2 linked regions of the Selenomonas sputigena genome follow. The main gene of each other region encodes a partner of the protein of the gene in region 2 in a complex. Links are inferred from orthologs where the notes say so. Each region holds a gene or a part of one and is shown on either strand. Other genes may lie near its edges.

Region 1 (4,775 bases), 2.0 Mb from region 2 along the record:
CGAGATCCCAGATCGATCCCATGACCTTTTCCATCGGGGCGTCGGCCTCGACGGAGAAGACGGGAGCGACGTCCTCTTCGGGGAATACGAGGAAGGAGGCGACCTCCTCGCCGTTCTGGAAGAAGATCTCGATGGCCGTGCGGTCGATGAAGATGTTCATGGCGAGCGAGTGATAGGTGTAGAGCTTGAAGCTCCGCACGCCGCGGCCGCCGAGCTTCATTCCCTCGCGGCTGATCTCGACGATGTCCGTCTCGCGGTTGTAGCTGATCTTCACCTTTTCCCTGCCGTAGCGAAGCTCGATCTTGATGCGCTGGGCGACGCCCATGACGATGTTCATGAGGATCTCCGAGCAGTAGGCAAGCTCCGTCTTGAGGGACGGCACGGCGCGTCCCGAAAGTTCACGCGCGCTCCTCGCTACGCGAAGCGCCTTGAGTTCGGGTGCGGGTCTTGAGAAGATCTTGCCCTGCTTGAGCGTCAGGACGCGCGGCAGGGTCAAGGTGTGCATCCAGCCGTGCTCTCCCGTCGGATAGTCCTCGTCCTTGTGCGGCATGCTCAGCCAGCCGAAGAGCAGCGCACGCCCCTCGTGCACGCCCACATGTGGCGCGAAGAAGTCGAAGCCGCGATCGAGCTCGTGGAACTTGCCGTGGATCATCTCGCGTCCCGCAAGAGACAGATGCCCCACGATGTAGCCCGATTGGAAGAGGTTCTGCCAGTCGAACTCGCGATCGGAGAGACCGCGCGGCGAAAAGAAGAGCACGTCGTGCTTGCCGAAGGAGAGGAGTGCCGGGCATTCCCAAACCTTGCCGAAGAAGCCGAGCTGTGTCTTCAGCTCGCCGGCAAAGTGGAAGAGTCCCTTCTCCTCTCGATAGAGCAGAAGGCAGCCGCGTGCGTCGTCTGCGGGCGCCGCCTGTGCGCCGAGGAGCGCGTAAGCGTGGCTGTCGCGCACGAAGAAGTGCGGCCCTTGGAAGAGGTCGGTATAGCCTTCGGGCTGCTCCTTGATGAGCGTCATGTCCTTACGGATGACGCCTTCCTTTGTCATCGTGCCGAGGATCTGGCGGTTTGCCCTTTTCCCGTTTTCCTCGCGTCTGCCCGTGTAGAAGACGCGCAAGTTCCCGCCGTTGATGAAGGCGCAGCCGGAGCCGCAGCCGCCCTTATCGTTGTCGTCCGTCGGCCACAGGACGAGCTTCGGATCGGTCCAGTAGACGAAATCGCGCGTCTTGAATTCGACCCAGCCCTTGTTCTTGTCCTCGGTCGAAAAGGGATTCCACTGGCAGAAGAGATGGTACTCGCCCTGGAAGAAAACGAGTCCCTTCACACTGCCCGTGAAGCCGAACGGCAGTTCCAGATGAAAGCGGTTGCGCCAGCGGTGACCCGCATGGTGCAGCTCGTCCTTCAAGCGGGCGTCAAGTTCCTTCTTGTCGTATTCCATCGTGTCCTCCTAGGTCTATTGCATGCGTGAGAGATTGCCGAACTTCGTAAACTGCTTGAGGAACGTAAGATCGACGGTGTCGACGGGGCCGTTCCTGTGCTTGGCGATGATGACTTCCGTGATGTTCTTGTTCTCCGTTTCGGGATCGTAATAATCCTCGCGGTAGAGGAACATGACGATGTCGGCGTCCTGCTCCAAAGAGCCGGATTCGCGCAGGTCGGAGAGCATCGGACGCTTGATCTGGCGCGACTCGACGCTTCTCGAAAGCTGCGAGAGCGCGATGACGGGCACGTTCAGCTCACGCGCGAGTGCCTTTAAGGAGCGCGAGATCTCCGAGATCTCCTGCTGGCGGTTGTCGCCGCTCTTGCTCGTGCGCCCCTGCATGAGCTGCAGATAGTCGATGACGATGAGCGAAAGCCCGTGCTCGGCCTTCAGGCGACGCGCCTTCGAGCGCAGTTCCATGACGGTGATCGAGGGCGTGTCGTCGATGTAGAGCGGCGCGGCGGAAAGCCGGTTCGCCGTGTCGATGAGGTCGCCCCATTCCTTTTCCTCCAGCTCGCCGACGCGCAGGCGCTGCGAGTCGATGCGCCCTTCCGAGCACAGGAGACGCTGCACGAGCTGCTCTTTGCTCATTTCCAGGGAAAAGAAGGCGACGGGCTCTTTCGCGCGCAGCACGACGTGCGCCGCGATGTTGAGCGTGAATGCCGTCTTGCCCATCGAGGGGCGTGCGGCGACGAGGATGAGGTCGGATTTCTGCAGCCCCGCCGTCAGATGGTCAAGCTCCGTGAAGCCCGTCGGCAGTCCCGTGATGCTGCCCTTGTTGTTGTAGCGCAGATCGATTTGCTCCAAGGTGTCGAGAAGGATGTCCTGCAGCGGCACGAAGTCCTTGCTGCGCTTGCCCGAAGCGACTTGGAGGATGCGCTTTTCCGCGCTGTCCATGATGTCCTCGACTTCGTCGGCGCTCTCATAGGCGGCGCCCGCGATTTCCGTCGCGGCGTTGATCAGCGAGCGAAGCTGCGCCTTCTCATGCACGATGCGCGCGTGGTAATGCACGTTCGCCGCCGTCGGCACGGAGTTCGCAATCAAGGACAGCGCGGGGATGCCGCCGATCTTCGCGAGCTTGTCCGCCTTCTTGAGCTGCTCGGTCAAGGTCACGAGGTCGACAGGCTCCGCGCGCTCCTTGAGTTCCATCATGGCCTCGAAGATCAGACGATGCGTCTCGCGGTAGAAGTCGTCCGCCGACAGTTCCTCGGCGGCGGTCGTCACGGCATCGGGCTTTAAGAGCATTGCGCCGAGAACGGCCTGCTCGGCCTCGATGCTTGCGGGCGGCATGCGATCCATTTCAGACGGCCTCCTTTGACTTTTCGAGCGATGATTCAGCGGAGTTTTCCGCGTCAATCGTCGCGCTGTCGGCGCGGTCTTTTTTGCTGGTCTGCGGCTTTTCGAGTTTCAGCCGCAGCGGCTCGCCGTCCGCCTCGGGCGCAAAGAGCACGGCGAAGGCTTCCTCCGCTGTCTCGACGGCGTGGATGTCAAGCCCCAAGTGACCCTCGGGGATGTCCTTGTCGTTCTCCTTCGGGATGACGAGCGTCCGGATGCCCGCCTGCTTCGCGCCGTACGCCTTTTCAAAGACGCCGCCGACGGGGCGCACGCGGCCAGCGAGTGAGATTTCGCCCGTGACCGCGACGTCCTGCCTGAGCGGCTTCTCCGTCACGGCGCTGACGAGCGCCGCGAGGATCGCCGTGCCCGCGCTCGGGCCGTCGATGTTGCCGCCGCCGATGACGTTGATGTGCACGTCGTAGTCGTGGATGCTCTTGCCCGTCAGATGGCGCAGCACGGAGGCCGCGTTGAATACGGAGTCCTTCGCCATGCTGCCCGCCGTCTCGTTGAAGCGCACCTGTCCCTTGCCCTTTTCCTCGGCGGGGAAGACGACGGCCTCGATCTCGATGACAGAGCCTAGGAATCCCGCGACGCCGAGTCCGAAGACGTGCCCGACCTCGGGTTTCTTCGAAGCCTTCTTCGTCACGAACTGGTAGAGGCGGCTGACCTGTGCGACCTCGTAGATGTCGCCCTTGGAGATCTTGACATCTTCGCCTTCTTTCGTGCGCGAGAGCGCGAGGCTGTAGGCGTCGGCGAGGATGTTGATCGCCTTGCGGCCTTCCGTCGTATACTCGCTGATGAGGCGCACGACTTCCTCTGCGACCTCGACCTTGAGCTTCTTCGCCGCATTCTGCACGATCTCCTCGATGTGCTTGGGCGTCAGAGGCTCGAAGTAGATTTCCGCGCAGCGCGAGCGCAGCGCAGGGTTGACGTGCGAGGCGTCGCGCGTCGTCGCGCCGATGAGCACGAAGTCGGCCGGTGCGCCCTCCTCGAAGAGCTTCCGAATGTAGGGCGGCACCTTCTCATCCGTATGGTCGTAGTAGGCGGACTCGAAGAAGGCACGCTTGTCTTCGAGCACCTTCAGGAGCTTGTTCTGCAGCATTTCGTCCATCTCGCCGATCTCGTCGATGAAGAGGATGCCGCCGTGCGCTTCCGTGACCATGCCGGGCTTCGGCTCGGGGATGCCGCCGTCGGCGAGGTCGCGGCGCGCACCTTGATAGATCGGATCGTGCACCGAGCCTAAGAGCGGGTTCGTCATGTCGCGCGAATCCCAGCGCAGCGTCGTGCCGTCCGTCTCGACGAAGGGCGCGTTCGCGGCAAAAGGCGAGTGCGCCTCCTTTTTGACGGCTTCGAGGACGATGCGCGCCGCCGTCGTCTTGCCGACGCCCGGAGGCCCGTAGAGCAGGAGGTGCTGCGGGTAGGGCGAGGCAAGCTTCGAGGCGAGCGCCTTGACGGCACGCTCCTGGCCGACGATCTCTTCGAGCGTCTTGGGGCGCAGAAGCTCCATGACGGACTGCGTGAGGTGAACCTTTTCGAGCGCTTCGAGTTCCTCGCGCTTCTTCGCCGCCTGCGGCGACTCGATCGCGCTTTTCTCGTCCTTCAAGACCTGCATGCGGATGTCCTGCACATAGTCCTGATGGTTCTCTTCAAGCTTTTCCTGAATCTTCTGCTCGATTTTGTCCTCCATGCTGCGCCGCGCCATGATGTCGGCGATGCGCTCGGAAAGCTCGACGAGGATGGCGGGAATCTCCGACTCCGTCGGCACGCGCTCGATCGTCGGGTTCTCGTAAACGATGCGCTCAAGCGCAAGAACGCGCTCGCCGCGAACGGGCGAGCGCATGAGGCGCATGGCATCCATCTTGCCCGCCTTGATGACGAGCCTGTCCGATCCCGCCTCGTCGGCGAGAATCGAATAGAGCGCGTCGATCTCGCGGTCGAGGCGCTCTGCCGCTGCGTCGGCCTGAGGTTC
Region 2 (4,873 bases):
TGATGAGGCCGAGATTCCCCTCCTGTATGAGATCGAGAAACAGCATGCCCCTGCCGACATAGCGCTTGGCAATGCTCACGACCAGACGCAGATTCGCCTCCGCCAATTCCTTCTGCGCTTCCTCGTCGCCCGCTTCCATGCGCTTGGCAAGAGCGATTTCCTCATCTGCGGAAAGGAGAGGCACGCGGCCGATCTCCTTCAGATACATGCGCACGGGATCGTCGATGCTGATGCCCTCGGGAATACTGAGATCGATATCCACTTCTTCCTCAGCCTTGTCCTCGTCTACCTCCGCTTGTGCACGGTTCGAATCATCCACAATCTCGATACCCTTGTTGCTGAACGTCTCGTAAAGGTCGTCGATTTCATCCGGCGTGAGTTCCTGCTCCTGCAATGCCGTCATCAGCTCGCCGTAAGTCAGCACGCCGCCGTTGCCCCGCCCTTTTGTGAGAAGGCTCGACACGATGGCAGAGCTCTGCGTCGGCTTCTTCTCCACGTCGAGAACCGTCTTGTTCGCTTTCTCAGCCATGGAATCGCGCCTCCTTTCTGCTGCTCATTTCGTCATGTCGGGCAAGGACGCCCGCTTGGGAAAATGCCTTTGTTTTGCTCATAGCCCTTCCATTTCGTTCTTTATTCGCTGAATCTGCGCTAATTCCTGCAAGAACCGCGCATCATTTTCCTTTTCCCATCGATCAGCGCGCCGCGTATGCTCCTCAAAGAGCTGCGCAAGATACGTCCTGCGCAAGCGTCTCATGGAGTCATCGTAAGCCTCCAGCGCGTCCATCGTCCCCGTGTCCTCGGCAAGCGATCGACTGATCTCCGTCGCGACCGCCTCGGAAAGCTCCGCCTGCGCACGCGCATCCGTCGGCCTCTCGCCCGCAAGATGAAGTCCATAGAGCCACGCGAGCGCCTTCGCCTGTTCCTCTGTCGAAAAAGCCTCGAACGGCACGAGGGAGGCAATATGCTCCGTAACAGCCGGATCATGCCACGCTGTCCGAAGCACGATCCGCCCTGCACGCTGCAGAATATCGTCCGCCTTTTTGAAGGCGCGCCGCGTCGTCTCTCGCACGGCAGCGGGCGGCGCAGAAGATCCTGCCGCCCGGCCAAGCTCGGCGCGTATGAGCCCTTCGTCGAGCGTCAGTTCACGCGCCGTGCGCACGATATAGCCATCAAGTTCCGCAGGGCTTTTCACCTCGGCGAGCACGGGCAGAAGCGCCGCGAGTGTATCGAGCCTGCCCTGCAGGCTCTCCTTGTCCGCCGTCTCCAATACGCGCACCATGCGGTACTCGATGAAGGGAAGCGCCGCTTCGACGAGTTTTCGAAAAGCCGCCTCGCCATGTTTTCGGATGTATTCGTCGGGATCTTTGCCGTCGGGCACGCGCAGCACCTTGACCATCGCCCCCGCCGCGCGCGCGACGGAAAGCGCGCGAAGCGTCGCCTCCTGTCCCGCCGCATCGCTGTCATAGCAGAAGCGCAGTTCCGGCGCATAGCGCAGCAGAAGCTTCGCCTGCTCTGCAGTAAAAGCTGTGCCGAGGGAGGCAACGACGTTCTCTATGCCCGCAGCCGCGACGGAAATCGCATCCATATAGCCCTCGACGACGACGGCGAATCCCGCGCGCGCAATGGCACGATGCGCGCGATCGAGACCGAAGAGCAGACGTCGCTTGTTGAAGATCAGCGTCTCGGGCGAGTTCAGATATTTCGGCTTGCCGTCTCCCAAGATGCGTCCGCCGAACGCCACGACGCGCCCTCGCGCGTCGCGGATCGGGATGATCACGCGATTGCGAAAGCGGTCGTAATGACCCGCGCCCTTCTGCCGCTTCGCCGCCAAGCCGCTCTCTTCAAGGAGCGCAGCAGGCACGCCGCGCTTCTCGAAGGCGACGGCGAGCTTGTCCCACGCGGGCGGCGCATAGCCGATGCCGAAAGCCTCGATGACGCTCTCGCCGATACCGCGCCCCGCGAGATAGGCCTTCGCCGCCTCGCCGTAATGCGTCTTGGTCAGACAGTTGTGAAAAAAGGTCTGCGCCATCTCATGCACGCGGCGAAGTTCCTCCGCCTTCTTGTCACGCGCGATTTCCGCTGCGCTTCTCTCTCTCTCGGGCAAAGGAATATTGAGCTTTTCCGCCTGCAGTTTGATTGCCTCGAAATAGGGGATGTTCTCAATAAGCGAGAGGAACTTGAATACGTTTCCTCCGACGTGACAACCGAAACAATAAAAAAATCCCTGCTCGGGAACTACCGAAAAAGACGGCGTGTTCTCGTGGTGAAACGGGCAGCAGCCCCAATAACGATTTCCTTTTTTCTTTAACGCGACATAGGAGGAAACGACGGCAACGATGTCGGAATCTGCGCGTACGCGCTCGACAAAGGCGTCCATCGCCTCATTCCTCATGCTTCTTCACCCTTCGCTGCTCCCTCTTCTTGATTTTCTGCGATTTTTCTACCGTATTGAAACGAACGAGCCACGCGGAACATCCACTCAAATTCCACTAAATTTTATATTCCCTATAAATTGAAAATATCCTCTTTTTTTCCGTTACGCCAAAAAATTTTGCCGAAATCTGCTGCAGAGGCACAAGCACAAAAAAACACAAAAGTTCCGTCCTGAAAATCACGCATCGCCCGGCACGGAAAAGCCGACGGGCGGCATGAAGATGCGTGCGAACGTATGCACGGCATAGTTGTCACTGAGTCCCGCCACATAGTCGACGACGGTCTGCTGCCTGCCCCAGCGCGTTTCATAGCGGCGAAACTCCTCGGGCAGTTCCTCAAAGTTCTCCATGTAGTGCGCGTAAAGTTCGCGCAGCACGAACACCGCCTGCTTCCTCTCACGCGCCAGCCGCTCCGAATGGTAGATATGCTCGAACATGAAGGCCCGAAAAGCATCCATAACCTCCTGCATGGCAGGAGAGAGCGCAATGTCCTCCCGCTTCTCTGAATGCACAATGAGGTCGGAGACCATGCCCGTGATCATCTCCGACGTCGTATACCCGAGCTTCGCGTAAACGAGCGTCGGCAGATCGCCCGCCTCAAGCATACCCGCGCGCAGACTGTCGTCGTAATCGTGGCAAAGGTAGGCGATGCGGTCGGCAATGCGCACAATGCGCCCTTCAAGTGTCTTCGGCAAGTGCTTTCCCGTGTGATTGACGATGCCGTCCTTGACCTCGAAGGTCAGATTGAGACCCGCGCCATCGCGCTCCAAATACTCGACGACGCGCAGACTCTGCTCGTTGTGCGCGAAGTGTCCAATGATCTCCGCCATCGCCGCCTCGCCCGCATGACCAAAAGGCGTATGACCGACGTCGTGACCGAGTGCGATCGCCTCCGTCAGATCTTCGTTGAGGCAAAGCCCTCGCGCGATCGTGCGGGCGATCTGCGACACCTCCAAGCTGTGCGTCATGCGCGTACGGTAGTGATCACCCGAGACGATGTAAACCTGCGTCTTGCGCTTCAGACGCCGGAACGCTTTCGAGTGCAGGATGCGGTCGCGGTCGCGCTGAAAGTCCGTGCGGAAAGGGCACGGTACGATCGGTGCTCGCCGCCGGCTCTCCCTGCTCTTCGCCGCAAGGGGGGAAAGTATTTCATACTCCAACGCCTCACGTTTTTCCCGTATCGTCATTTGTCCGCCTCCTCTTCCTGCTTGTCTTCCATTATATGATGAAATAATACGGCAAGAACACCGCTTTATCCTGCTGAAACTTAGCCTTTAAGGAAAATTCGCTGGAAAAACCCGCCTTCATGCTGTATGATAGAAAAAGGATCTGTATGGAAAATACTTTTCACGCCAATGAAAGGAAGCGTCTTTATGAAAAAAAACCTTGTTTCGGTTCTCATGATGTTCGTTCTGCTCGCCTTGAGCGCGACGGCTCTTGCCGCACCGAACTTCTCCTTTGACTCCTACCGTCTCGACTTCTCCTCGGGACGCTGCGTCTTCGACGGCAACATTCGCATCGTCGCCAACGGCTGCACTTTCCAGGCCGACCATGCCGAGGTCGACCTTGCGACGGCGCTCAAGTACCTGAAAAACGGCGCCTTCGATGCCCAGAGTGGCGTCAACTCCCCCGATTTCGAGGTCTGGTGCGAGGGCAACGTCAGCGTCTCGCAGGACGGCTTGAAACTGACGGGTGACAAGGCGCATGTCATCGGCAAGACGCACGAGGCTGTCGTCGAAGGCAACGTCTTCCTTGAGCGTCCCAAGGTCACGATTCAGTCGGACAGCGGCCTCTTCAACTGGGACACTCAGGTCGCACAGTTCGACGACAACGTGAGGATTCGCCAAGGCAAGCGCGAGATCAAGGCGGAGCACGCCTTCTACGACGTCGCCAAGGACGAGCTGCTCTAAGCTGCAGTACACGACCTTCTTCACACCGCACCGTCGAAACGAACACGAGATTTCACAAACTGAAGCCCACCCATTCCTCTTACTCACGGGGACTGGGCGGGCTTTTTTGGCGTCTGCCCAACGACTCGCTGAACATTGACTCGGCAATATCGTTACGTTTTTCCCTCTGCCCGTGTGGATTCGGGGAAGAACTGCACCTGTACACGGCGCTGCGCCTTAGTGGAAATCCATTCGGTCAAACGAGCACGCAACGCTTCGTCCATATCGGCCTTCAAGTATATAAAAGCAATCGGCATTTCACTCAGAGAATCCGATGGATCTGCAGTCGCAGCAGGGCCGCGCACACTCCCAACGGCGATGCGGGAGATTTCCGGGAACACGATACGTGCCTCACGATTCCAGTCCAATATATAAGTGCCCTGCTTTTCACTTTCCTCTCGAGCAGATTTGAGTGCGGTCACTGTCTGTTGTTCCTGTACGGAAGGAATGGCTCTTTTTTCAACCTCGCTGAGTCTCTGATCGATCATCGCC

The links.
Region 1: the proteins of dnaG (region 2) and dnaB are in contact, whole or in part, in a crystal structure (PDB 2R6A), measured with the Geobacillus stearothermophilus proteins. The link is inferred for Selenomonas sputigena from one-to-one orthologs. Residues at the interface, in WP_049624496.1 of Geobacillus stearothermophilus: Lys456, Leu457, Leu458, Pro459, Ala460, Asn463, Ala464, Leu467, Leu535, Leu536, Ile537, Ala538, Gln544, Glu545, Asp548, Tyr549, His552; in WP_033016901.1 of Geobacillus stearothermophilus: Ser13, Glu15, Ala16, Gln18, Glu91, Leu92, Asp94, Ala95, Val96, Pro97, Thr98, Ala99, Ala100, Asn101, Tyr104, Tyr105, Ile108.

Annotation. Positions count from the first base shown.
Region 1 is NZ_CP110383.1:2,475,913-2,480,687, forward strand. Bases 608-3,478 are described here. They hold dnaB (replicative DNA helicase), read right to left. Parts: upstream 2,771-3,478; coding sequence 1,445-2,770; downstream 608-1,444. Other genes in these bases: OL236_RS11820 (glycoside hydrolase family 32 protein), read right to left, coding at 608-1,429; lonC (Lon family ATP-dependent protease), read right to left, coding at 2,772-3,478. In the rest of the region: more of OL236_RS11820, read right to left, coding at 1-607; more of lonC, read right to left, coding at 3,479-4,775. UniProt on the Escherichia coli protein: The main replicative DNA helicase, it participates in initiation and elongation during chromosome replication. Travels ahead of the DNA replisome, separating dsDNA into templates for DNA synthesis.
Region 2 is NZ_CP110383.1:425,274-430,146, reverse strand. What follows is about bases 1-2,926. They hold dnaG (DNA primase), read right to left. Parts: upstream 2,393-2,926; coding sequence 608-2,392; downstream 1-607. Other genes in these bases: OL236_RS01995 (deoxyguanosinetriphosphate triphosphohydrolase), read right to left, coding at 2,612-2,926; rpoD (RNA polymerase sigma factor RpoD), read right to left, coding at 1-529. In the rest of the region: more of OL236_RS01995, read right to left, coding at 2,927-3,619; OL236_RS01990 (OstA-like protein), read left to right, coding at 3,806-4,342; OL236_RS01985 (DUF389 domain-containing protein), read right to left, coding at 4,495-4,873. UniProt on the Escherichia coli protein: RNA polymerase that catalyzes the synthesis of short RNA molecules used as primers for DNA polymerase during DNA replication.